DNA from 3 places in the Actinosynnema sp. CA-299493 genome. Region 1 is predicted to be linked to each of the others. Evidence: riboswitches for the same ligand, from Rfam matches in the RefSeq annotation. Region 1 holds a riboswitch; each other region holds the start of a gene.
What was found. Region 1 has a riboswitch for S-adenosylmethionine ahead of ACQPYE_RS32900 (aminotransferase class V-fold PLP-dependent enzyme). Riboswitches for the same ligand answer to the same signal wherever they lie in the genome.

Region 1 (7,715 bases):
GCCGAGTCGGTGGACAGGGCGGGGCGGCCGTTGCGGTCGCGCCAGGCCCGTTGCGCCTCGCGACGGGTGGCCACGATCAGCCAGCCGGCCACCGCCCGCGGCTCGACCAGGCGGTCCAGGTGGCGCAGCAGGCTCAACCACACCGTCTGCACGACGTCCTCGGCGGTGGTCTGGTCGAGGCCGTTGCCCCTGGCCACGTGCCACACCAGCGGGGTCAGCTCGGCGACCAGGGAGTCCAGCGCCCGCCGCGACCCGGCACGCGCGGCCTCGACCAGCGCCGCCTGCCGCTCGGTCCGCGTCGCCTGCGCCATGATCGCGGCCACGCCGAGGTCGTCGGGACCGGGGTCCTCCGGCATGGCTTCGGCCAGTTCGGCGCGCAGGTGGTCGAGTCGGGGGTCCAGCTCGTCGGTCATGACGTCTCCTTCCCGCGCTGGGAACCGCGCACCCGCCGCTCCTCGTTGCCGACCCGCTCGCTGACCCGCGACCGCGCCTGCGACACGTACCGCCGCACGGACGCGCGCCGGCAGCCCAGCACGTCGGCGATCTCGTCGTCGTCGAAGTCCCAGAACCGCAGGACCAGCGCGGTGCGCAGGTGGTCCGGCAGGTTCGCGACCGCCGCCAGCGTGCTGACCAGCTCGTGCCACGTCTCGGCGTCCCGCTGCCCGGGCAGCAGGATCCGGTACGTGCCGCGCTGCCGGGCGACGACCTCGTCGGTCAGGTCGCCCGGCCGCTCCCGCCGGCGGGCCTGGTCCACCAGCAGGTTGCGGATCGTCCTCACCAGCCAAGCACGTCGGGAACCGGGGGCGATCACCGGCCAGTTCCGCCACGCGCCGACGAACGCCTCCTGCACCGCGGACTCGTGGTCCAGGTGGGGCGACATCACCGCCGCGAAGCGGCAGAGCCGGGTGCGCTCCCGGTGGTAGAAGTCGCTGAAGGTGGCCGCGTGGTCGTCGGGATCCTCCGGCGTCACGAACCCCTCCCCCCTCTGGTCCCGGTAACGGGTAGACGGACGAGACCGGGGGTTGTGGAGGAAATCCGGTCAAGCGGGTCGCGGAGCGCCCCTCCTCGCCGCCCGGCGCAGCAACCGGACCCACGGCGACCACCGGGCCGGTCGGGCGGGCGGGTGGCCGGCGGCGCGGGCCGCGTCGTCGAACAGGTCTTCGATCAGGGCGTCGTGCAACCACCGCACGGCCAGCGGCCAGCCCAGCCGCATCAGGCCGTGCGGCCGACCGGTGAGAGTGTGCCGCACCCCGCCCGGAACCGCTTCCAGGACGTGCGTGCCGGTGATGCCGATGCGGGGGTCGAAGGTGAACTCGGCCCGCACACCGGGCACGTGGGCGGTGCAGCGGTAGCGCACGAACGCGTGCCCGCCGTCCGCGCCGACGCCGAGCGGCCGGTCCAGCACCAGCGGCGGCCAGCGGTCGGACGGCCACAGCTCCACGATCCGGTCGACCAGGCCCGCGCTGTCGGGGAACAACCGGGTGTGCACGTTCTCGATCATCACGACACCACCTCCGTACGGGACCGTATGGTCCGTTACCGTACGGTAGCGTATGGATTCATGGCACGGCGGACGCGCGACGACTGGACCCGGGTGGCCCTGCGGGCGCTGGTGGAGGGCGGTGTCGCGGCCGTCGCGGTGGAACCGCTCGCGGCGCGCATCGGTGCGACCAAGGGCAGCGCCTACTGGCACTTCCCCAACCGGGAAGCCCTGCTCAAGGCCACCCTGGAACGCTGGGAGCGCGAGCACACCGAGGCCGTGATCGAGCTGGTCGAGTCGGTGTCGGAGCCGGTGGAGCGGCTGCGGCTGCTGTTCGCCACGGTGCTGGAGGACGTCGAGCACAGCGCGGTGGAGCTGGCCATGCTCGCGGCCAAGGACGACCCGGCGGTGGGGCCGGTGCTCGCCCGCGTCACCGAGCGCCGCGTCGGCTACCTGGAGGAGCTGTTCGCCGGCCTGGGCTTCGCCGCCGACGTCGCGCGCCGGCGGGCCGTGCTCGCCTACTCGGTCTACCTGGGGCAGGCGCAGTTGCTGGCGGCCGACCCGGAGCTGGTCGCGCAGCGGCGGGCGTTGCTGGAGGAGACGCTGACCGTGGTGCTGTGCCGTGGCTGACGCGTTCCGGTTCGGCATCAGGGTCAAACCGGCCGCGAGGCGCGAGGCCGTCGGCGGCCGGTGGGGTGACGGCGCGCTGGTCGTCGCGGTCGCCGCGCCCGCCGTGGAGGGCAAGGCGAACGAGGCCGTCCGCAAGGCGCTGGCCAAGGCGTTCGGCGTGCGCAAGCAGGACGTCGAGGTGGTCGCGGGCGAGCGCGGCCGGGACAAGGTCGTGCGGGTGGACCCCGCCCCGGCCGACGCCGCCGAAGTGCTGGCGCGGCTGCTGGACGGCTAGGCCGCCAGCGTCCACAGGGTGTGCGCGATGGCGTCGGTGTTGCGGTCGAGCGCGGTCGCGTTCACGTTCGACGAGGTGTCGCACGAGCGGTGGTAGCAGCGGTCGTACGCCACTCCCGCCGAGCCGCCCCACTTCTGGGCCTGCGCGGAGGTCTTGATGCCCTCGGCGCCGGTGAACGTGCCGCCGACCGGGATGCCGGCCCGCGCGAACGCCGCGTGGTCGGACCGCCCGCCCACGCTGGTCAGCTCGGTGGCCACGCCGATCGAGCCGAAGTAGCCCTGGAGCGTCTGCTGGAGCAGCAGGGAACCCGACGGCTGGCCGGACGCGCTGTAGACGAAGTAGCCCGGGTTCGGCGAGCCGATCATGTCGAAGTTGAGGTACGCGTCGATCCGCGAGCGGTCCGTCGTGGACAGCGAGTTCACGTAGTAGGTCGAGCCGACCAGGCCCAGCTCCTCCGCGCCCCACCAGGCGAAGCGCAGGTGCTTGGTCGGCTGGAAGCCGCTGGACCGCACCGCCAGCGCGACTTCCAGCAGCCCGGCCGAGCCGGTGCCGTTGTCGTTGATGCCGGGCCCCGCCGACACGCTGTCGAGGTGCCCGCCGAGCATGACCACGTTGTTCACGTCGCCGCCGGGCCAGTCGGCGATCAGGTTGTAGCCGGTGGCGCCGCTGCTGGTGAACGACTGGACCCTGGTCGTGAACCCGGCGGCGTCCAGCTTGGACTTCACCCAGTTCACCGAGGCCAGGTAGCCGGGACGGCCGTGCGCCCGGTTGCCGCCGTTCGAGGTGGCGATGCTCTGGAGCTGGGCCAGGTCCGCCTGGACGGCGGAGACCGGGATGTTCGGCCCGGCCAGGGCGGTCGGCGGCGCGGCGGTGGCCGAGCCGAGGCCTGAGCCGAGGAGCGCGCCGGTGGTGACCAGCGCGATGGAGATCGTTCGCAACTTCACGGTGTCTCCCGCAGGGGATGGGTGTCTCTCGGAGGGAACGGGGGAGCTGACCGGGGCGGCGGACCCTGTTGTCAACATGCACGGTTTCGCATGGTTCGCGCTAGCGACGTTCGGCTGGTGACGCTGCGTGCGGTGCCGGATTCGTCCATTTCGGTATCACCGGGGAGAATGACCCCGTCGGGTGACGGATGCGATGGCGTGGAGGTCGAGTGGGCGATGTGACGGGCTACCTGGGCATCGTCGCCGCGGTCCTGCTGCTCTCGGTCATCGCGGTCAGGGTGTCGATCCGGCTCGGTCTGCCGTCCCTCCTGCTCTACCTCGGCATCGGCGTGCTGCTGGGCGAGGCCGTGGTGGGCATCCAGTTCGAGGACGCCGACCTGACCCGCTCGCTCGGCACGGTCGCCCTCGTGCTGATCCTCACCGAGGGTGGTCTGACCACCCGGTGGAGCGCGGTGAAGCCGGCGCTCGGCCTCGGCATCGCGCTGTCGACGGTCTCCGTCGGCGTGAGCATCGCGGTCACCGGGTTCGCGCTGCACTTCCTGCTGGACATGGACTGGCGCACGGCGCTGCTGTGGGGCGCGGTGCTGTCCTCCACCGACGCCGCGGCCGTGTTCAGCGTGTTGCGCGGGGTGGGCGTGGGCAAGCGGCTCATCGGCTCGTTGGAGCTGGAGTCCGGCATCAACGACGCGCCGGTCTACATCGCCGTCGTGCTGCTCGCCGCTCCGGACCCGATCTCGTGGACCGCGCCGCTGCTGATGGGCTACGAGCTGATCGCGGGCGCGGTGATCGGTGTCGTGCTCGGCTGGCTCGGCGGCGTCGGCCTGCGCGGCGCCGCACTGCCCGCCACCGGCCTGTACCCGCTGGCCACGGTCGCGGTGTGCCTGCTCGCCTACACCGTCGGCGACCTCGCGCACGCGTCCGGCTTCCTGGCCGTCTACATCGCCGCCCTCGTGCTCGGCAACGCCCGCCTGCCGCACCGGGCGGACACCCTCTCGTTCGCCGAGGGCCTGGGCTGGATCGCGCAGATCGGCCTGTTCGTGCTGCTCGGCCTGTACGCGTCGCCGGGACGGCTGCTCGACGCGCTGGTGCCCGCGCTGGTGGCGGGCGCGGTGCTGGTGCTGCTCGCCCGGCCGCTGTCGGTGCTGTTCGCGGCGCTGCCGTTCCGGGTGCCGTGGCGGGAGCAGGTGTTCATCTCGTGGTCCGGGCTGCGCGGCGCCGTGCCGATCGTGTTCGCCCTGATCCCGCTGATCCAGGGCGTCCAGGGGGCGCAGCAGCTCGTCGACGCGGTGTTCGTGCTGGTCGTCGTGCTGACCTTGGTGCAGGGCACGTCCCTGCCGTGGCTGGCCAAGTGGTTGGGGCTGGTCAAGTCCGGCGAGGCGCACGAGGTGCAGGTCGACTCGTCGGCGCTGGACGACCTCGGCGCGGAGCTGCTCCAGGTGCGCATCCAAACCGGCTCCAAGCTGCACGGCGTGTACCTGTCGGAGCTGCGGCTGCCGCCGGGCTCGTCGGTGAGCCTCGTGGTGCGCGACGACAACGGGTTCACGCCGCAGCCGACGACCCGGTTGCAGGTGCACGACCAGTTGCTGGTGGTGTGCACCGAGGCCATGCGCACGGCGACCGAGGACCGCATCCGGGCCGTCGACCGGGCGGGCCGGTTCGCGCGCTGGAAGGGCGACGTCGGCCGGCCGTGACGCTCCCCGGTCGAGGCGCCGGCCCGTGCGTGGCGCTCCCAGGATGTGAACGCCACTCGACGGCGGCGCGCGCGACGGGCTAACGTCGAGGCGAAGGTCATGAGTGCCAGCGCTAAGCCCAGGCTTGCTGGCCGGCAACCCTCCTACCGCGGTGGGGTGCCCCTGGTGAGGACCTGGCCTGGCGCGCAGGGCGCCCGGCAAGCGCGGGCCCCTCTCCGACGGGTGCCCCGGGACCCCCGGAGGGCGTCATGACGATCGCAGTTCCCGTCACCACCACCACCACCACCACCGCTGCTCTGCCCCGCGTCGTCGGCGCGTCGCTGCGCGTGCCGCTGGTCACCGGTGAGCGCGTGGAGTACGCCAACCTCGACCACGCGGCCAGCGCGCCCTGTCTGGAGCAGGTCCGCGACGCGGTGGACGAGGTGCTGCCCTGGTACGCCAGCGTGCACCGGGGCGCGGGCTTCGCCTCGCAGGTCAGCACCAAGGTCTACGAGCAGGCCCGCTCGTCGGTCCGGCGGTTCCTCAACGCCCGCGACAGCGACGCCGTGGTGTTCGCCCGCAACACGACCGACGCGCTGAACCTGCTGGCCAGGAGCCTGCCGAGGCACACCTCCGTGATCCTGTTCGACACCGAGCACCACGCCGCGCTGCTGCCGTGGCGCGGCCCGAACGTGCGCCGGCTGCGCACGCCCGCCTCACCCGACCAGGCCGTGCTGGAGCTGGACCGGGCGCTGCGCGAGGCGCCGGTCGGCCCCCGGCTGGTCGTGGTGACCGGCGCGTCCAACGTGACCGGCGAGATCTGGCCGGTGGCCGAGCTGTCCCGGGTGGCCCGCCGGCACGGCGCCCGGATCGCCCTGGACGCCGCCCAGCTCGCGCCGCACCGGCCGGTGGACGTGCGCGCCCTGGACGTGGACTACACCGTGCTGTCGGGGCACAAGATCTACGCGCCGTTCGGCGCGGGTGTGCTGGTCGGCCGGTCGGACTGGTTGCAGGCCGCCGAGCCGTACCTGGTCGGCGGCGGTGCGACGGCCCGCGTCACCGACCACGGCGACCGGCTGGGCGTGGCCTGGTCGGCGGTGCCCGAGCGGCACGAGGCGGGCACGCCGAACGTGGTGGGCGTGCACGCGCTGGCCGTGGCGTGCGACGTGCTGGGCAGGCACTGGGAGCAGACCACCGCGCACGAGCGCGTGCTGCTGGCGAGGCTGCGGGAAGGTCTGGCGACCGTTCCCGGCGCGCACGAGCTGACGCTGTTCGGCTCGGACCGGGACCGCGTGGGTGTGGTGAGCTTCACCGTCGGCGGTCAGGACGCCGGCTACCTGGCCGCCGCGCTGTCCGCCGAGCACGGCATCGGCGTGCGTGACGGCGCGTTCTGCGCCCACGTGGCCGTGCACCGACTCACCCACGGCGAACGCGCGCTGCGCGCGTCGATCGGGCTGGGCACCACCGAGGAGCACGTGGACCGGTTCGTGGCCGCGTTGCGGGCGCTCGTGGTCGAGGGCTCGCGGTGGGAGTACGAGCTCCGCGACGGCCGCTGGACGCCGTTGGACGACCAGCGCGCGCTCCCGCCGTTCCTGCGCTGACTCCGATGCTGGACAATGGCCCGGTGAGCACCGATCCCAACACCGAGCCGGACACGCCGGACGAGCCGGACGCACCGCTGCCGAAGCGACGGGTCCTGCTGCTGGCCGTCATCGCGCCGCTGGTGTTGGCGCTCGACCTGGTCAGCAAGATCATCGCGGTGGAGAACCTGGAGGGGCGCGACCCCGTCGAGCTGCTCGGCGGCCTGCTGTACCTGCCGCTGATCCGCAACACCGGCGCCGCGTTCGGCCTGGCCGAGGGCTGGACGGTGATCCTCGCCCTGATCGCGGCCGGTGTGGTCGTGTTCATCCTGTGGATCGCCCGCCGGCTGCGGTCGGTCGGCTGGGCCATCGGCCTCGGCCTCGTCCTCGGCGGCGCGATGGGCAACCTGACCGACCGGATCTTCCGCGCCCCCGGCCCGCTGCGCGGCGGCGTGGTCGACTTCATCTCGGTGCTCGACCCGTGGGGCAACTTCTTCCCCGTGTTCAACCTCGCGGACTCCGCCATCTGCGTGGGCGGTGGCGTGATCGTGCTGATGGCGTTGCTCCAGCGCGACTACGACGGCACCCGCGTGGAGAAGAAGTCCACTGAGAAGAAGGCTGGCGCATGAGCGGCGACTACCGAACCCTTCCCGTGCCCGAGGGCTTGGACGGGATGAGGGTCGACGCAGGTCTGGCCAAGCTCCTCGGCCTGTCTCGCACCGTGGTGGTCGCGTTGACCGAATCGGGTGACGTCGTGCTCGACGGGCAGCCCGCCGGCAAGTCGGACCGCCTGGTCGCGGGCTCCGTGCTGGAGGTCACCCTCCCCGAGCCCGAACGCCCGGTGCAGGTGCAGGCCGTGCCCGTGGAGGGCCTGATCGTCCTGCACGAGGACGACGACGTGATCGTGGTCGACAAGCCGGTCGGCGTGGCCGTGCACCCCAGCCCCGGCTGGACCGGTCCGACCGTCGTCGGCGGCCTGGCCGCGGCGGGCATCCGGATCGCCACGTCGGGCGCGGCCGAGCGGCAGGGCGTCGTGCACCGGCTGGACGTCGGCACGACCGGCGTCATGGTCGTGGCCAAGAGCGAGCACGCCTACTCGGCGTTGAAGCACGCGTTCAAGGAGCGCACGGTCGACAA
Region 2 (7,715 bases), 2.3 Mb from region 1:
GCGGGCCAGGTTGCGGCGCTTCTCCTCCAGCGTGTCGGCGAGCCGACCGCGTTCGGCGCGGGCGAAGATCCAGTCCGCGTAGCCGCCCTCGTACTGCTCGACGCGACCGCCGACGACCTCCCACGTGCGGCTGCACACCGTGTCCAGGAACCACCGGTCGTGTGTCACCACGACGAGTGCCGTGCGACGGGCCAGCAGGTGCTCCGCCAGCCACCGCACGCCCTCGACGTCGAGGTGGTTGGTCGGCTCGTCCAGCACGACCAGGTCCAGGTCCTGCACGAGGGCCGCCGCCAGCGCCACCCGTCGCCGCTCGCCGCCGGACATCGTGGCGACCGGCGAGTCCAGCCCGAACCCGGTGATGCCGATCCCGTCGAGGATCGACCGCACCCGCGCGTCGGAGGCCCACTCGTGCTCGGAGTCGAACCCGAGCGGGTCGATCACGGCGTTGCGCACCGTCGACCCCTCGGCCAGCTCGGTGCGCTGCGTGACCACGGCCATGCGCAGACCGCGGTTCTGGCTGACGCGCCCCTCGTCCGGCGCGGCGAGCCCGGCCAGCACCTCCAGCAGCGTCGTCTTGCCGCCGCCGTTGAGCCCGACGACCCCGATCCGGTCGCCTTCGCCGACGCCGAGGGACACGCCGTCGAGCAGCGGACGCACGCCGAACGACTTGGAGACGTTCTCCAAGTTGACCAAGTTGGCCATGTACCAGCACCTTCATCGAGAACGGGGGTGACAACGCAGTACGCCAGCCTAGCTATCGCGCCGGTAACGACGTCCCGGCCGGGTTCGACGTACCGGCTACCACCGAGGCAGGGAGTCCGATGTCACAGCTCAGACGGGTCGTCGGCGCGTTAGCCGTCCTGTTGGCCGCCGGATGCGGCGCCACGACCACTCCACCCGCGGGCACGACCACCACGACCGCGGTGATCGTTCCTACGGTGACCGCTCCTGCGGTGACGGAGCCACCTCCGACCGTGACGCGGCCCGCGAAGACGTGCACGGTGCCGGACGTGGTCGGCATGGTCCACCAAGCCGCCCAGGACACCATGCAGGCCGCCGGCCTGTACCGGCTGCGCGAGGAGGACGCGACCGGGCAGGGGCGCCTGCTGGTGGTCGACCGCAACTGGACCACCACCGCGCAGAGCGTCCCGGCCGGTCAGGTGGTCGACTGCGACACCGAGGTCACCCTGGCGGCGAAGAAGACGGGCGAGTAGGTCACGCGTGCACCTCGGGCGGGATCGGCCGGGGTGCTTCCTCGGTGCCGATGACGCGGGCGCCGTGCACCGGTCCTTGCGCCACGCGCACCGTCCGGCAGACGCCCGCGCCCGCCAGTTCGGCCGCCACGCGCACCGCCGAGTCGCCGTCCGTGCAGAGGAACGCGCAGGTCGGGCCGGATCCGGACACCATGCCGGCCAACGCGCCCGCGTTCACGCCCGCGCGCAGCGTGCGGCGCAGGTTGGGGCGCAGCGACACGGCGGCGGCCTGCAGGTCGTTGCCGAGGAGCAGGGCGAGCTGGCGCGGGTCGCCGGAGGACAGGCCTTCGAGCACGGCTTCCGCCTCGCCGACGCGGGGCGGGTCGCCGTCGGCGCGCAGCCGGTCCAGCTCGTCGAACACCTCGGGCGTGGCCAGGCCGCGCCGGTCGAACGCCAGCACCCAGTGGAACGTGTGGCGGGACAGCACGGGCACGATCCGGTCGCCGCGGTCGGTGCCGAGGGCCGTGCCGCCGTAGATGGCGAACGGGACGTCCGCGCCGATCTTGCCCGCGACGCCGGCCAGCTCGTCCCGGCTGATCTCCAGCCGCCACAGCGAGGCCAGGCCGACGAGCGTCGCCGCCGCGTCCGCGCTGCCGCCCGCCATGCCACCGGCGACGGGGATGGACTTGCGGATGACGATGCGGACCTTCGGGTCGTCCGGGTCGCGGCCGACGTGCTGGGCCAGCGCCCGCACCGCCCGCCACGCCAGGTTGGACGCGCCGGTGGGCACCGAGTCGGCGCCCTCGCCGTGCACCTCGACGCCGGGGTCCTCGGCGATGGCGACGGTCACCTCGTCGGTCAGCGACAAGGCCTGGAAGATCGTCACCAGGTCGTGGTAGCCGTCCGCGCGGGAGTCGCCTACGGCCAGGTGCAGGTTGACCTTGGCCGGGACGCGGACGATGACCGGGGGTGGGACGACAGCGAGCACGCCATGAAGCCTACGGGCGTTTCCGGGTCGCCCGCTCCCACCGACCGCTGACCTGCGGCGAAAGACACTTCCGGCCCGCTCTTCTCGCAGTTGTCCACAGCCCGACCCCACCCTGACCCGCTTTGTCGGACCTCTGGGGCAGGATCAAAGCAGGGGTCCCCTTGGCGGGGACCCCTGCGAAGCATTCGCCCTTCGGGCAGCGCACCGGGCCGGACACCCGGCCGGACGACGGCTCAGGCCGGCTGATCAGCCGACCCACGGCGCCTGAGCGTTGAACTCAGGTGTCCTGAACGTAGGACACGGTCGTTCTGAACGTAGGACTCGCGGGTCAGACGGCGAGGACGGAGCCCGAGAAGGTCTCCTTGATGTAGTCCTTGACCTCCTGGGACTGGAGCAGGGCCAGCAGGTCCTTGATCCGCGGGTCGTCCTTCAGCTCGGACCGGGTGACCAGGCCGTTCGCGTTCGGGTTGCCCTCGGCCTTCTCCAGCGCCAACGCGTCGGACGCGGGCTTCAGGCCGGCGTCGATGGCGTAGTTGCCGTTCACCACGGACGCGTCCGTGTCGTCCAGGGACCGGGGCAGCTGCGCGGCCTCCAGCTCGACGAACTCCAGCCCGCGCGGGTTCTCCGCGATGTCCCGGATGGTCGCCGTCTTCTCCGTACCCGGCGTGACCTTGATCAGCCCGTTGTCCTGCAGCAGCTTCAGGCCGCGCGCCTCGTTCGTCGCGTCGTTCGCCACGGCCACCCGGGCGCCGGACGGCAGGTCGGCCAGCGACTTGTGCTTCTTCGAGTACACGCCGAGCGGCTCGATGTGCACCGGCCCGATCCACTCCAGCGACGCGCCGCTCTCCGCCTTGAACGTGTCCAGGTACGGCACGGTCTGGAAGTAGTTCGCGTCCAGCGACCCGTCCACCAGCGCCGTGTTCGGCTGCACGTAGTCGGTGAACTCGACGATCTCGACCTTGAGCCCCTTGGCCGCGGCCAGGTTGTCCGCGACGTACTGGAGGACCTGGGCGTGCGGCACCGGGCTCACACCCACCTTGAGCGGCGCGGCCGGGTCGGACGCGGCGCCGGTGTCGCCACTACCGCAGCCCACCGCGGTCAGCAGCACGGCCAGCAGGGCAGCACGAATACGCATTTCATTCCTTAGGTGAGGAGAAAGACGATCAGACGGACGCGGTGCGGCGGCGGTCGACGCCGCGGGCCACGCGGTTGGTGGTGAACTGGATCGTGGTGGCGATGACCGCCAGCACGACGACCGTGCTCCACAGGTAGCGGTCGTTGAACCGCTGGTAGCCCATGCGCACGGCGAGGTCGCCGAGCCCTCCGCCGCCGACCACCCCGGCCATCGCCGAGTAGCCCAGCAGCGCGATCGCGGTCACGCCGATGGCGTTGACCAGGGCGGGCAACGACTCGCGGAGCAGCACGCTGCGCACGATCCGCAGCGTGGACGAACCGGTGGTGACGGCGGCCTCGACCACCGACACGTGCACCTCGGCCAGCACGTTCTGGACCAGCCTGCCGACGAACGGGATCGCGCCCACGGCGAGCGGCACGATGGCCGCCGTCGGCCCGATGGTGCTGCCCAGCAGCAGCCTCGTCAGCGAGGTCAGCACCACCAGCAGGACCAGGAACGGCATGGAACGGCCGAGGTCGACGACGAACCCGAGCACCTTGTGCAACACCGGCCGGGGCTTCAGCCCACCGGGAGCGGTGAGCTGGAGCCAGATGCCGACGGGCGCTCCGAGCAGCACCGCGATCAGGGTGGAGACGACCACCATGTACAACGTCTCGCCGGTGGCGACCAGCAGGTCGTCGAACACGATGGACCAGGGTGTTGCGGACCTCACGCAGCTACTCCCTGAGGACCCGAGAGGGTCCGGCGCACCGAGCCGCCCGCTTCCGAGATCCACTCCAGCGCCGAGTCGGCGCGCTCGCCCTTCAGCCCGACGCGGAACCGCGCCACGGGGGTCTCGCCCAGCCTGGTCAGGCCGCCGCCGAGCAGGTTCAGCTCCACGCCGAACCGGCTGGTGGCCTCCGGCAGCAGCGCGCCCACGGCGGCGAAGCCGATCAGCACCACGTCCGCGACCCGGTCGAACGAGCCTTCCAGGGCCGGGTTCTGGTCGACGGCCGGCAACAGCGACGCGGCGGTGCGGCTCGCGGCGTCCGACACCAGGTCGAGCACCTTGCCGTGCTCCACCACGCGGCCGTCCTCCAGCACCGCGACGTCGTCGCAGATCTTCCGGACCACGCCCATGTCGTGCGTGACCACGAGCACCGTCACGCCGAGCTCGGCGCGCGCCCGGTCGAGCACGGCGAGCACGGAGCCGGTGGTGTCGGGGTCGAGCGCGGAGGTCGGCTCGTCGGCCAGCAGCACGGACGGCGACGCGGCGAGCGCCCGCGCGACCGCGATCCGCTGGCGCTGCCCGCCGGAGAGCTGGTCGGGGTACGAGCCGGCCTTGTCGGTCAGGCCGACGAGGTCGAGGAGTTCGGCGACGCGGGTGCGGCGCTGGGGCCCGGCCACGCCCGCGGCTTCCAGCGGCAGCGCGACGTTGCCCGCGGCGGTGCGCTGGCGCAGCAGGGAATCCCCTTGCGGCACAACGCCGATCTGCCGGCGGGCGGCGCGCAGCGCGGTGCCGTCGAGCGAGACGAGGTCGGTGCCGTCGACGCGGATCGCGCCGCTGTCGGGGCGCTCCAGGAGCGCGACGCACCGGGCCAGGGTGGACTTGCCCGCCCCGCTGGGGCCGACGACGCCGAGCACGGTGCCCGCGGCGACGTCCAGGTTCACGCCGTCCAGCGCGCGAACCTGCCCGGTACTCCCGGGGAAGGTCTTGGTGAGGTTCTCGACAGTGATCACGTTTTCGCTCCACGACGGCATGCGGCAGCACACGCTCATGGCGTGCGTGACCGACGGCTCAGCTCGGAAAGGTGTCCTGGGTGAAGGACTCGGGGATTCGAGGTGCCTGCGGCTGGTCAGCGGCTGCGACAGGCCGACGAGGTCCGGCGGCCGTGGTCGACGACCCGCCGGCGGGTGAGCGTTCGCATCCTGGGCACGTGATCCTCCATCGTTCCTGGCGGAAGCACCTGCCCCCGTGGAGGGGTGGTTGCTGCGGCGTCGTAGAGCCAGGTCTCTCGGCCGCTCGGGATGGCACCACGAGTAGACCTGACCAGGACCGGCTGACGCAAGCCCGAAACAGGATCGTCCGGCAAATCACACTTTCGGCCGAAAGATCAACGACTACCGAGTGGAGGCGACCTCGGCTATCCGGATGAAGTCACCGACGGCCAGTTGTTCGCCGCGCACCGCCGGGTCCACGCCGGCCGCGACGAGCAGCCGCTGGGCCTCGGCGGCCGAGCCGGCCCAGCCGGACAGCGCGCCGCGCAGCATCTTGCGGCGTTGCGCGAAAGCCGCGTCCACCAAGGCGAACAGCCGTTTGGGATCCACAGTGGACAGCGTCTCGTGGCGGTCGAACGCGACCAGCGCCGAGTCGACGTTGGGCACGGGCCAGAACACCGAACGGGGCACGGGGCCGGCCCGGCGGGCGTCGGCGTACCAGGCGAGCTTCACGCTGGGCACGCCGTAGACCTTGCTGCCGGGGCCGGCGGCCATCCGGTCGGCCACCTCGGACTGCACCATCACCAGGCCCGTGCGCAACGACGGCAGCACGGCCAGCAGGTGCAGCACCACGGGCACGGCCACGTTGTACGGCAGGTTCGCCACCAGGGCGGTCGGGGCGACCGGGAGCTGGTCGGGGGTGACGCGCATCGCGTCGGCGTGCACGACGGACAGCCGCTCGGCCAGCTGAGGCGCCCGCTCCGCCACGGTGACCGGCAGGCGGTCGGCCAGCACGCCGTCGATCTCCACGGCCACCAGCGCGCGGCAGGAGGGCAGCAACGCCAACGTCAGCGAGCCCAGCCCGGGGCCGACCTCCAGCACCACGTCGTCCGGGCGCAGGTCGGCCGCCGACACGATGCGCCGCACCGTGTTCGGGTCGTGCACGAAGTTCTGCCCGAGCTTCTTCGTGGGCCGGATGTCCAGCTCGGCGGCCAGCCGGCGGACGTCGGCCGGGCCCAGGAGGTGGCTCCCGCGCCCGGCCGTCGTCGAATCCTCAGTCACCGGACCCATTCTCCACACCACCGCTCCCGGACCACCACGCGAGGTCGCGTCGACTTCCAGGCGACCTCGCCGCGACGCCGGAGGCGGCGCCGTGTTACGAGAGTCCGAGCTTCGACTGGCAGTGGGGCCACGCCGAGTAGCCGCCGCGCGCGTCGCGGAGCTTGGTGGCGATGGCGATCTGCTGCTCGCGGGTCGCCTGGTGCGGGTACGCGGCGTACTGGGAGCCGCCGTAGGCGTCCCAGGTGCTCTTGTTGAACTGCAGGCCGCCGTAGTAGCCGTTGCCGGTGTTGATGGCCCAGTTGCCGGTGGCCTCGCACTGCGCCAGCTGGTCCCAGACCGCGCCGTCGGGCGGGAGCTTGGTGCCGACCTTGACCTTCTTCGGCTTCGGCTCCTTGGTGACCTTCGCGCCCAGCTTCTCGCGGCCGACCTCGGCGCCGTTCTTCACCGTGACGCGGTAGGTGACGATCTGCTCGCCAGCCTCGCCCGGGTCCAGGACCTCTTTCTGGCCCTTCATCAGCGCGTCGTCCTTGACCTCCTCGACGGGCGGCTGGATGGCCTCCGTCGCGTTGATCACCGACACGCCGGTGCGCGTGATGTGGACCTCGGCGCCGTTGGTGACGCGCAGGTCGAACGCGGTCCCGAGCTTGTCGTCGGGGCCGAGCGACAGGTTCTCGCCCTTCAGCAGCTCCTCGACGGTCACGGCGGTCGTGCTGATCTGCCGCGGCTCGTTGCCGCCGTCGTAGAGCGTGATGGTCTTGAGGCTCTTGACCTCGAGCGACAGCCCGCCGAGGGGCACGTCCATGTTGCGGTCGTGGGAGAGCCAGGCGCCCTCGTCGGCCACCTGCATCTGGTCCAGCGCCTCGTCCACGGTGACCGAGCGGACCCAGCCCTCGCGCTGCTCGCCGTCGACCGTCATCTTCACCAGCCGGCCGCGGTCCAGCGAGATCTTCCCGCCGTCGCTGACCTTGGCCTGGGGTGACGGGCTCAGCGCGTCGTGCTCGCCGATCACGATGCCCTCGTCGGCGAGGATCTCGCCGACGGTCGACTCGTACGTGCGGACGGTGGTGGCCTCGCCGTCGACGTCGACCGTGACGGACTTGTCCATCGCGATCGCGGTGGCACCGCCGCCGGAGACGGTGACCAGCACGGTGAGGACGGCGGCCTTCAGGAAGCGCCGCTTCCACTTCCCCGCGGCTTCGACCAGCGCGGCGGGCGGGGCGCTCGGCCGCTCGGCGGCCAGGCTGCTCGCGACCCGGTCCTGGGAGACCTCGTCGGGGATGATGATCGGCGGCAGGAGCGTGGTCTCGGCGTTGATGAGCCGGATCAGCTCGTCGACGTCGACGTTCGCCCCGGCGAGCAGCTCGTCGGCGTCCGGTCCCAGCACTTCCAGCACGTCGTCCGGGGTGATGGTGAACACCGC
Region 3 (7,715 bases), 3.1 Mb from region 1:
GAGGTTGCTGCGGGTCGGTCCGCGTGGTTGCGCGGTGGGTGCGATGGCGGCGCTGGTCGGGTTCGTGGTGCTGGCCGGGCCGGAGCCGAGTGTGCTGCGGGCCGCCGTGATGGGTGCGGTGGCGTTGCTCGCGCTGGTGCTGGGTCGGGAGCGGTCGGCGTTGCCGGCGCTCGCGGCGGCGGTGGTGGTCCTGGTGCTCTACGACCCGGAGTTGGCCACCGAGCCGGGGTTCGGCCTGTCGGTGGTGGCGACGGCGGCGCTGGTCCTGCTCGCGCCGAGGTGGGCCGCGGCGATGAAGGAGCGCGGCGTCCCGGTGGGCTTCGCCGAGGCGTTGGCGGTGCCGGTGGCGGCGAACCTGGCCACCGCGCCGCTGGTCGCCGGGATCTCCGGCCAGGTGAGCCTGGTCGCGGTGGTGGCGAACCTGCTGGTCGCTCCGGTCGTGGCCCCGGCCACGGTGCTCGGTGTGCTGGCCACCGTGCTGGCGTCGGCGCACGAGCCGGCGGCCCGGTTGGTCGTCGAGGTGGCCGGTCCGGCGGTGAGTTGGCTGATCACGGTCGGCAGGCACGCGGCGGCCGTGCCCGGCGCGGCGGTCGCGTGGCCCAGTGGCTGGGTCGGCGGGGTGCTGCTGGCCGGGGTGCTGGTGCTCGGCTACGTGGTCACGAGGCTGCGCCGGGTGCGGACGCTGGTCGTGGCGGCCGTCGTCGGCGCGGTGGTGGTGGTCGTGCCGCTGAACGTGGTCTCGCCCGGTTGGCCGGTGCCCGGCTGGTCGGTCGTGGCCTGTGACGTGGGACAGGGCGACGCGGTGGTCCTCGCCACCGCCGAGCGCGACCGGGCGGTGTTGGTGGACGCGGGGCCGGACCCGGTGCCGGTGCTGTCGTGCCTGCGCCGGCTGGGGGTGCGGCGGATCCCGTTGGTGGTGCTCAGCCACCTGCACGCCGACCACGTCGGCGGGTTGGCGGCGGTGTTGGCCGAACGGGGTGTGGGCGCGGTGGCGGTGGGGCCGTCGCGGGAGCCGGAGTGGGCCTGGGAGGAGGTGAGGGATCGGGCGCGGACGGCCGGGGTCCGCGTGGTCGAGTTGACCGCCGGGCAGCGGCTGAGCTGGCCGGGACTGGAGCTCGACGTGCTGGGACCGCGGGCGGACCCGGCGAGCGGGACGGACACGAACACGGCGGTCAACGACGCGTCGTTGGTGCTGCGGGCCTCCACCGCGGCCGGGCGGGTGTTGTTGACCGGCGACATCGAGCTGGCCGGGCAGGCGGACCTGCTCGGCGGGCACGTGGACCTGCGGGCCGACGTGCTCAAGGTGCCGCACCACGGGTCGCGGTACTCGTCACCGGCGTTCCTCGCGGCGGTCCGGCCGCGGATCGCGTTGGTGAGCGTCGGCGCGGACAACCGCTACGGCCACCCCAGCAGGGTGCTGGTCGACGCGTTGACGAGCCGAGGCGCGTTGGTGCTGCGCACGGACCGGGACGGTGACACCGCCGTCCTGGCAGGCCCGGACGGGCCGCGGGTCGCCCGCGGGAGCGGCGGCCATCACGACAACGGGCAAGGGGAGAACCATGAAGAACGACGTCTGGATCCGATTGCACTCCGGCTGGTCGCCGAAAGGCGGCAACCGGGCCGTGGCGTGGGCGTTGTGGCAGCCCGGCTACACCGCCCAACCCTGGCCGAGCGACGAACTCCGGCCCGCGTTCACCTACTACGTCTGCGAGGAGCTGCCCAGCGGCGAGCGGGGCATCGTCGCCAGGGCGACGGCCACCGGCGTGATCCGCCTGGCGCAGGTCTACTCGCCGGACACCGCCTACCGGCTGATCGCCGACGGCCTGTTCGACGCGGACCTCGCCATACCGCCGGAGGAGTGGCACGCCGAGCGCTACAACCAGGAGAAGGCGACACGACCCTGGCCGCAGATGCTCACCGCCTGGCGCGTGGTCACCGAACCGGTCGGCCCGCACGTCCTGCCGGAGCTGACCGCCTTCCCCCGGACGGGGTGGCTGCGCTCCTCCCGGATCGCCCTGTGACCACAACGGCAGACGGGAGGCACCGATGAGACGAGCGGCAGCCGAGGTGACAGCCGCGACGCGACCGAGGTGGCCGGCACTCGGCCGATCACCGCCGATCCGGCCGCCGGCGGGCTGACCGGGGCCGTTCCCGCCTGAGGCCGAGAACCACGGGAACCGTGGCCTCAGGCGGGAACGGGCGGTGCGGGGTCAGTCCTGGAGGGCCTTCATGACGGCCTCGGCCGACGGCGGGACGTTGGCGCGGGGGCCGACGCGGTCGCCGAGGGCGTCCAGGGTCTTGAGGCCGTCGCCGGTGATCAGGAGCACCGTCTCGCCGTCCGGGTCCAGCTGACCGGTCTCGATGAGCTTCTTCGCGGTCGCGACGGTGACGCCGCCGGCGGTCTCGGCGAAGATGCCCTCGGTCCGGGCCAGGAGGCGGATGCCCTCGACGACCTCTTCGTCGGTGACGTCCTCGATCGCGCCGTTGGTGCGGCGGACGGCGTCCAGCACGTAGGGGCCGTCGGCGGGGGCGCCGATCGCCAGCGACTTGGCGATGGTGTCCGGGCGGACCGGGGTGACCACGTCGTGGCCCGCCTTGAAGGCGGCCGCGACGGGGGAGCAGCCGGTGGCCTGCGCGCCGAACACGCGGTACGGGGTCTGCTCGACCAGGTCGAGCTCGCCCAGCTCGCGGAAGGCCTTGTCGACCTTGGTCAGCTGCGAGCCGGACGCGATGGGCACCACGATCTGGTCGGGCAGCCGCCAGCCGAGCTGTTCGGCGACCTCGTACCCGAGCGTCTTGGAGCCCTCGGCGTAGTAGGGGCGGACGTTGACGTTGACGAACGCCCAGTCCTCGTGCTCGGCGGCCAGTTCCTGTGCCAGCCGGTTCACGTCGTCGTAGTTGCCGTCGACGGTGATCAGGTTGCCGCCGTAGACGGCGGTCATGAGGATCTTCGCCCGCTCCAGCGTGGACGGCACCAGGACCACCGACTGCCAGCCCGCGCGGGCGGCGGCGGCGGCGACGGCGTTGGCCAGGTTGCCGGTGGAGGGGCAGGCCAGGACCTTGAAGCCGAGCTCGCGGGCGGCGGCGAGGGCGACACCGACCACGCGGTCCTTGAACGAGTGGGTCGGGTTGCCGGTGTCGTCCTTCACCCACACCTTGCGGACGCCGAGGGCCTTGGCGAGGCGGTCGGCCTCGACCAGGCGGGTGCCGCCGGGATTGGTGTTGGGGTGCGACTCGACGGTGGTCGGCACGGGGAGCAGGCCGCGGTAGCGCCAGATCGACCGGGGGCCCGCCTCGATGTCCTCGCGACGGATCCGACCGAAGTCGTAGGCCACTTCCAGCGGCCCAAAACACTCGAGACAGGCGTACTCGGCGGCGAGCGGCGTCTGGTGGCCGCATTCACGACACGACAGCGCACGGGCAGGACCGAGGTCGAAGGAGGTGGTGGCCGAGGGCACACTGACAGCAGTCATCGCGAGGTATCTCCTCATCTTTCCCGCGCACCGCGGGTCGGAATTGGCACCGTGATCGCCAGCGGACGCTGTGCGACGGGTTGCCGGGGCTTCTACGGGCCGATCCCTCTGCCCCTCTGGATGAGCGGTATTCAGTTGTGCCTCTCAACCTACGTCACGATCCCGACCCTCAGCCAGCGACGTCCACCATCCGGACGTCTGCCGCCCGTGGGAGGATCGCGCCGTGAGTGCGCCCGCTGACATGCCCGACGCCGTGCACCTGATCATCGGCGAGGAGGAGTTGCTGGTCGAGCGCGCGGTGCGCGGTGCGTTGGCGGCGGCACGGAAAATCGATTCGCAGGCCGACCTGACCCGCGTCCGCGTGACCGATCTCACCCCGCCTGAGCTGGCGGAACTGGTGAGCCCGTCGCTGTTCGCCGAGGGCCGGGTGGTCGCGCTGGAGGCCGCGCAGGAGTGCGGCAAGGAGATCGCCGACGCGGTTCTCGGCTACGCCAAGGCCCCGGCGGACGGGGTGACGGTGGTGGTCGTCCACAGTGGCGGCGGGCGCAGCAAGGCGGCCAAGGAGCTGCCCGCGGCGCTGCGCAAGGCCGGCGCCCGCGTGACCGAGTGCCCCAAGATCACCAAGGCGGCGGACCGCGAAGCGTTCGTGCGCAACGAGATCCGCGCGGCCGGTGGCGGCAAGGCCGACCCGGAGGCCGTGGCGGTGCTGATCGAGGCGGTGGGGTCGGACCTGCGCGAGTTGGCGGCGGCGGCCTCGCAGCTCGTCGCCGACACGGGCGGCAAGGTCGACGCCGAGGCGGTTCGCCGCTACCACCGCGGCCGGGCCGAGGTGACCGGGTTCGCGGTCGCGGAGAAAGCCGTGATGGGCGACCGGGCCGGTGCGCTGGAGGCGTTGCGGTGGGCGATCCAGCTCGGTGTGCCGCACGTGCTGGTCGCCGACGCGCTGGCCGACGCGGTGCGCACGGTCGCGCGGGTGTCCGCGGTGGGCCGGGGTGACCCGTTCAAGCTGGCGGGCGAGCTGGGCATGCCGCCGTGGAAGGTGAAGAAGGCCCAGGGTCAGTCGCGTGGCTGGGAGGAGCGGGGGCTCGCGGCGGCGATGACGGTGGTCGCGGACCTGAACGCCGACGTCAAGGGCGTCGCCGCCGACTCGGGCTACGCCCTGGAACGCGCGGTGCTGAAGATCGTCGCCGCCCAAGGCCGCCGCTGAGCGCGAGGCTGCCGGACCGCCACCGATCGCACCGATCGCCGGTTGACCGGCCGAGGCTGCCGGGTCACTGACACCGCCGGGTCGCCGGGGTGCGGGGTGCCGAGGTGCTGGCCGCTGGGGCCGGGGTGCTGAGTGAGGCTGCTGGGCACTGACGGCTTGGGGCCGGGGTGCTGGGCGGGCGGCCGGGCCGCTCACTGCTGGGTGCCGGCTGTGAGGCTGTCGGCTGTGGAGCGTGCCGCTGCTGGGCGCTGGCCGCAGGACCCCGCCGGTTGCGGAGGAGTGGAGACGTGAAGTGCCGCCCACCCCGGCGCGGGGTGGGCGGCACTGTCAGCGTGAAGACCAGATCAGATCTGGTTGGCGCGCCGCGCCAGCGCCGACTTCTTGTTGGCGGCCTGGTTGGAGTGGATCACTCCCTTGGAGACGGCCTTGTCGAGCTTGCGGGACGCGTCCTGCGCCAGCGCGACGGCCTTCTCCTTGTCACCGGCCTCGGCGGCCTCACGGAACTTGCGGATGGCGGTCTTGAGGGACGACTTGACGGCCTTGTTGCGCAGGCGCGCCTTCTCGTTCGTCTTGATCCGCTTCATCTGGGACTTGATGTTCGCCACGCGAAAGCCACCTTTTCCTCGGTCTCGGAGTCGCACCGCGCTTGTCACCGGCTCCGCCCCACGAGGGGACGGGTTTCCTCCACAGCGGAATGCCGCGCGGGTACGACCGAGAAGGTTATCAGGGCAGCTCACCGCACCGTGAATCGAGCCCTCCCGTCGCCGACCACGACCTCGTAGTCGCCCCTGGCGACCTCGGGCTTGCCCGAGCCGTCCATGTCGCCCGCCGTCACCGCGAGCCGCTGCACGTCGAACGTCACCTCGACCGCCCGCTGCTCGCCCGCCTTCAACGCCACCCGCGTGAAGCCGACCAGGCGCTGCGGCGGCGTGAGCACCTTGCTCACGGGCTGGTGCACGTACACCGGCACGACGAGCGCGCCGTCACGCGCACCGGTGTTGGCGACGGTCACCGTCACCTTCACCTGGTCGTCCCGCCGCACCTCCGCCGACCTCAGCACGGGCGCGGACGTGGTGAACGTCGTGTAGGACAGGCCGTGCCCGAACGCGAACGCCGGGTCGTAGGCCGAGCTGGGCGAGGTGTTCGCGCCACGCACCTGGTCGTAGGAGAACGGCTGGTCGCCGACCGTCTTCGGCCACGACACCGGCAGCTTGCCGCTCGGGTTCACCGCGCCGAACAGCACGTCGGCGATCGCGCCGCCGCCCTCGGAGCCGGGCAGCCAGCCCGCGACCAGCGCCGGCGCGTCCGCCACCGTGCCGAGCACCTGCGGACGGCCGGTCAGCAGCACGACCACCACCGGCTTGCCGGTCGCCCGCACCGCGTCCACCAGGCCCTGCTGCGCCGCGGTCAGCGCGGGTTCCTCGGTGTCCGACTCGCCCTCCGCGCCCGGGTCCTCGCCGAGCACGACGACCACCGCGTCGGCGTCACCGGCCTGCGCCACCGCGTCGGCCTGCGTGGCCGCCCCGACGACGTTCGCCGACGGCGCGGCGGCCTTGATGCCCTGCAGCACCGTCACCGTCGGCGGCATCGGCGACGAGGCGGGCACGCCCTGCCAGCCGACCGTCCAGCCGCCGAGCTGCCTGGCCGCGTCGTCGGCCGCGTCACCGGTCACCACGAGCTTGCCCACGCCGGTCGACAGGGGCAGCACGCCGTCGTTGCGCAGCAGCACGGTGCTCTCCGCCGCCGCCTGGCGGGCCAGCGCCCGGTCCGCGCCGTTCACGATCGCGTCGGCCTTCGCCGCGTCGACGAACGGCTTCTCGAACAGCCCCAGCTCGAACTTGAGCTTCAGGATCCGCCGCACGGCCTGGTCGATCCGCTTGCCGGGGATCGCGCCGCCGCGCACGCCCGCCAGCAGCCCGGCGGTGAACCCGGCCGCGTCCGACGGCTCCATCGCCATGTCGACGCCCGCGTTCACGGCCATCGCGATGGCCTCCTCGTAGTTCGCCGCCACGTGGTAGCGGTCCACCAGGAACCGGATGTCCTCCCAGTCGGTGATCGCCACACCCCGGAACCCCATCCGGTCGCGCAGCTGCGTGGTCAGCAGGTACTTCGACGCGTGGGCGGGCACGCCGTTCACCGCACCGGAGTTGATCATCACGGTGCCCACGCCCGCGTCGAACTGCGGCTGGAACGCGGGCAGCACGGTGTCCTGCAGGTACCGGATCGGCAGCTGGGCGGGCGCGCGGTCGTGGCCGTTGAACGGCTCCGAGTAGCCCGCGAAGTGCTTGGCGGTGGCGGTCAGCTTCGCGGTGCCGTCGGTCGGGTCGCCCTGCTGCCCGCGCACGTTCGCCGCCGCGAGGGCGCCGGCCAGCACCGGGTCCTCGCTGTAGGTCTCGTAGTACCGGCCCCAGCGGGTGTCGCGGGCGATGTCGGAGACGGGCGCGAAGTTCCAGAACACGCCGGTCGCGCGCATGGCCCGGCCGGTGGACGCGCCGAGCTTCTCCTGCAGCTCCGGGTTCCAGGTCGCGCCGAGGCCGATCTGGTGCGGGAACATGGTGGCGCTGAGCACGTTCGAGTGGCCGTGCACGCCGTCCGCGCCGTAGATCAGCGGGATCTTCAGCCTGCTGCGGTCCAACGAGTACTTCTGGATGGCGTTGGTCATCTCGGCCCACGCGCGCGGCGTGTTCGGGTTGGGCGCGTCGCCGCCGCCGGACAGGATCGAGCCGACCTTCGCGTCCTCCAGCACGGCCTTCATGCAGTCCTCGCGCAGCGGACCGGCGTTCCACTCGCAGTTGCCGCGCAGCTTGCCCAGCCGGATCTGGGTCATCTGGCCGACCTTCTCCTCCAGCGTCATGCGCCTGAGGAGGTCGTCGACCCGGCGGTCGACGGGCGCGCGTGCGTCCTGGTAGCCCTGTCCGGCCGGCTCGATGATGCCGCCGGCCTGCGCCCCGGTGACCATCAGGGTCAGCACGACCAGCGCGGCCACCGTGGTCCGCTTGCGGGATCTCAACACCGAGAACCTCCAGGTGGATCGG

Region 2: it holds a riboswitch for S-adenosylmethionine, as region 1 does, so the genes downstream of both, ACQPYE_RS03575 (methionine ABC transporter ATP-binding protein) here and ACQPYE_RS32900 (aminotransferase class V-fold PLP-dependent enzyme) in region 1, are expected to answer to the same signal.
Region 3: it holds a riboswitch for S-adenosylmethionine, as region 1 does, so the genes downstream of both, thrC (threonine synthase) here and ACQPYE_RS32900 (aminotransferase class V-fold PLP-dependent enzyme) in region 1, are expected to answer to the same signal.

The regions. Positions count from the first base shown of each region.
Region 1 covers NZ_CP191993.1:7,775,378-7,783,092, reverse strand. Annotated here, with positions in the region: gene ACQPYE_RS32935 (RNA polymerase sigma factor) at 1-311, opposite strand, end outside; gene ACQPYE_RS32930 (RNA polymerase sigma factor) at 410-970, opposite strand; gene ACQPYE_RS32925 (SRPBCC family protein) at 1,040-1,501, opposite strand; gene ACQPYE_RS32920 (TetR/AcrR family transcriptional regulator) at 1,562-2,110, shown strand; gene ACQPYE_RS32915 (DUF167 domain-containing protein) at 2,103-2,384, shown strand; gene ACQPYE_RS32910 (M28 family metallopeptidase) at 2,381-3,328, opposite strand; gene ACQPYE_RS32905 (potassium/proton antiporter) at 3,538-5,019, shown strand; SAM riboswitch class IV at 5,115-5,229, shown strand; gene ACQPYE_RS32900 (aminotransferase class V-fold PLP-dependent enzyme) at 5,268-6,599, shown strand; gene lspA (signal peptidase II) at 6,623-7,207, shown strand; gene ACQPYE_RS32890 (RluA family pseudouridine synthase) at 7,204-7,715, shown strand, end outside.
Region 2 covers NZ_CP191993.1:711,380-719,094, reverse strand. Annotated here, with positions in the region: gene ACQPYE_RS03600 (ABC-F family ATP-binding cassette domain-containing protein) at 1-702, opposite strand, end outside; gene ACQPYE_RS03595 (PASTA domain-containing protein) at 822-1,214, shown strand; gene ACQPYE_RS03590 (4-(cytidine 5'-diphospho)-2-C-methyl-D-erythritol kinase) at 1,216-2,181, opposite strand; gene ACQPYE_RS03585 (MetQ/NlpA family ABC transporter substrate-binding protein) at 2,510-3,316, opposite strand; gene ACQPYE_RS03580 (methionine ABC transporter permease) at 3,345-4,028, opposite strand; gene ACQPYE_RS03575 (methionine ABC transporter ATP-binding protein) at 4,025-5,035, opposite strand; SAM riboswitch class I at 5,238-5,330, opposite strand; gene rsmA (16S rRNA (adenine(1518)-N(6)/adenine(1519)-N(6))-dimethyltransferase RsmA) at 5,417-6,295, opposite strand; gene ACQPYE_RS03565 (resuscitation-promoting factor) at 6,390-7,715, opposite strand, start outside.
Region 3 covers NZ_CP191993.1:1,516,786-1,524,500, forward strand. Annotated here, with positions in the region: gene ACQPYE_RS07245 (DNA internalization-related competence protein ComEC/Rec2) at 1-2,050, shown strand, start outside; gene thrC (threonine synthase) at 2,211-3,473, opposite strand; SAM riboswitch class I at 3,485-3,600, opposite strand; gene holA (DNA polymerase III subunit delta) at 3,697-4,680, shown strand; gene rpsT (30S ribosomal protein S20) at 5,025-5,285, opposite strand; gene ACQPYE_RS07265 (glycoside hydrolase family 3 N-terminal domain-containing protein) at 5,414-7,693, opposite strand.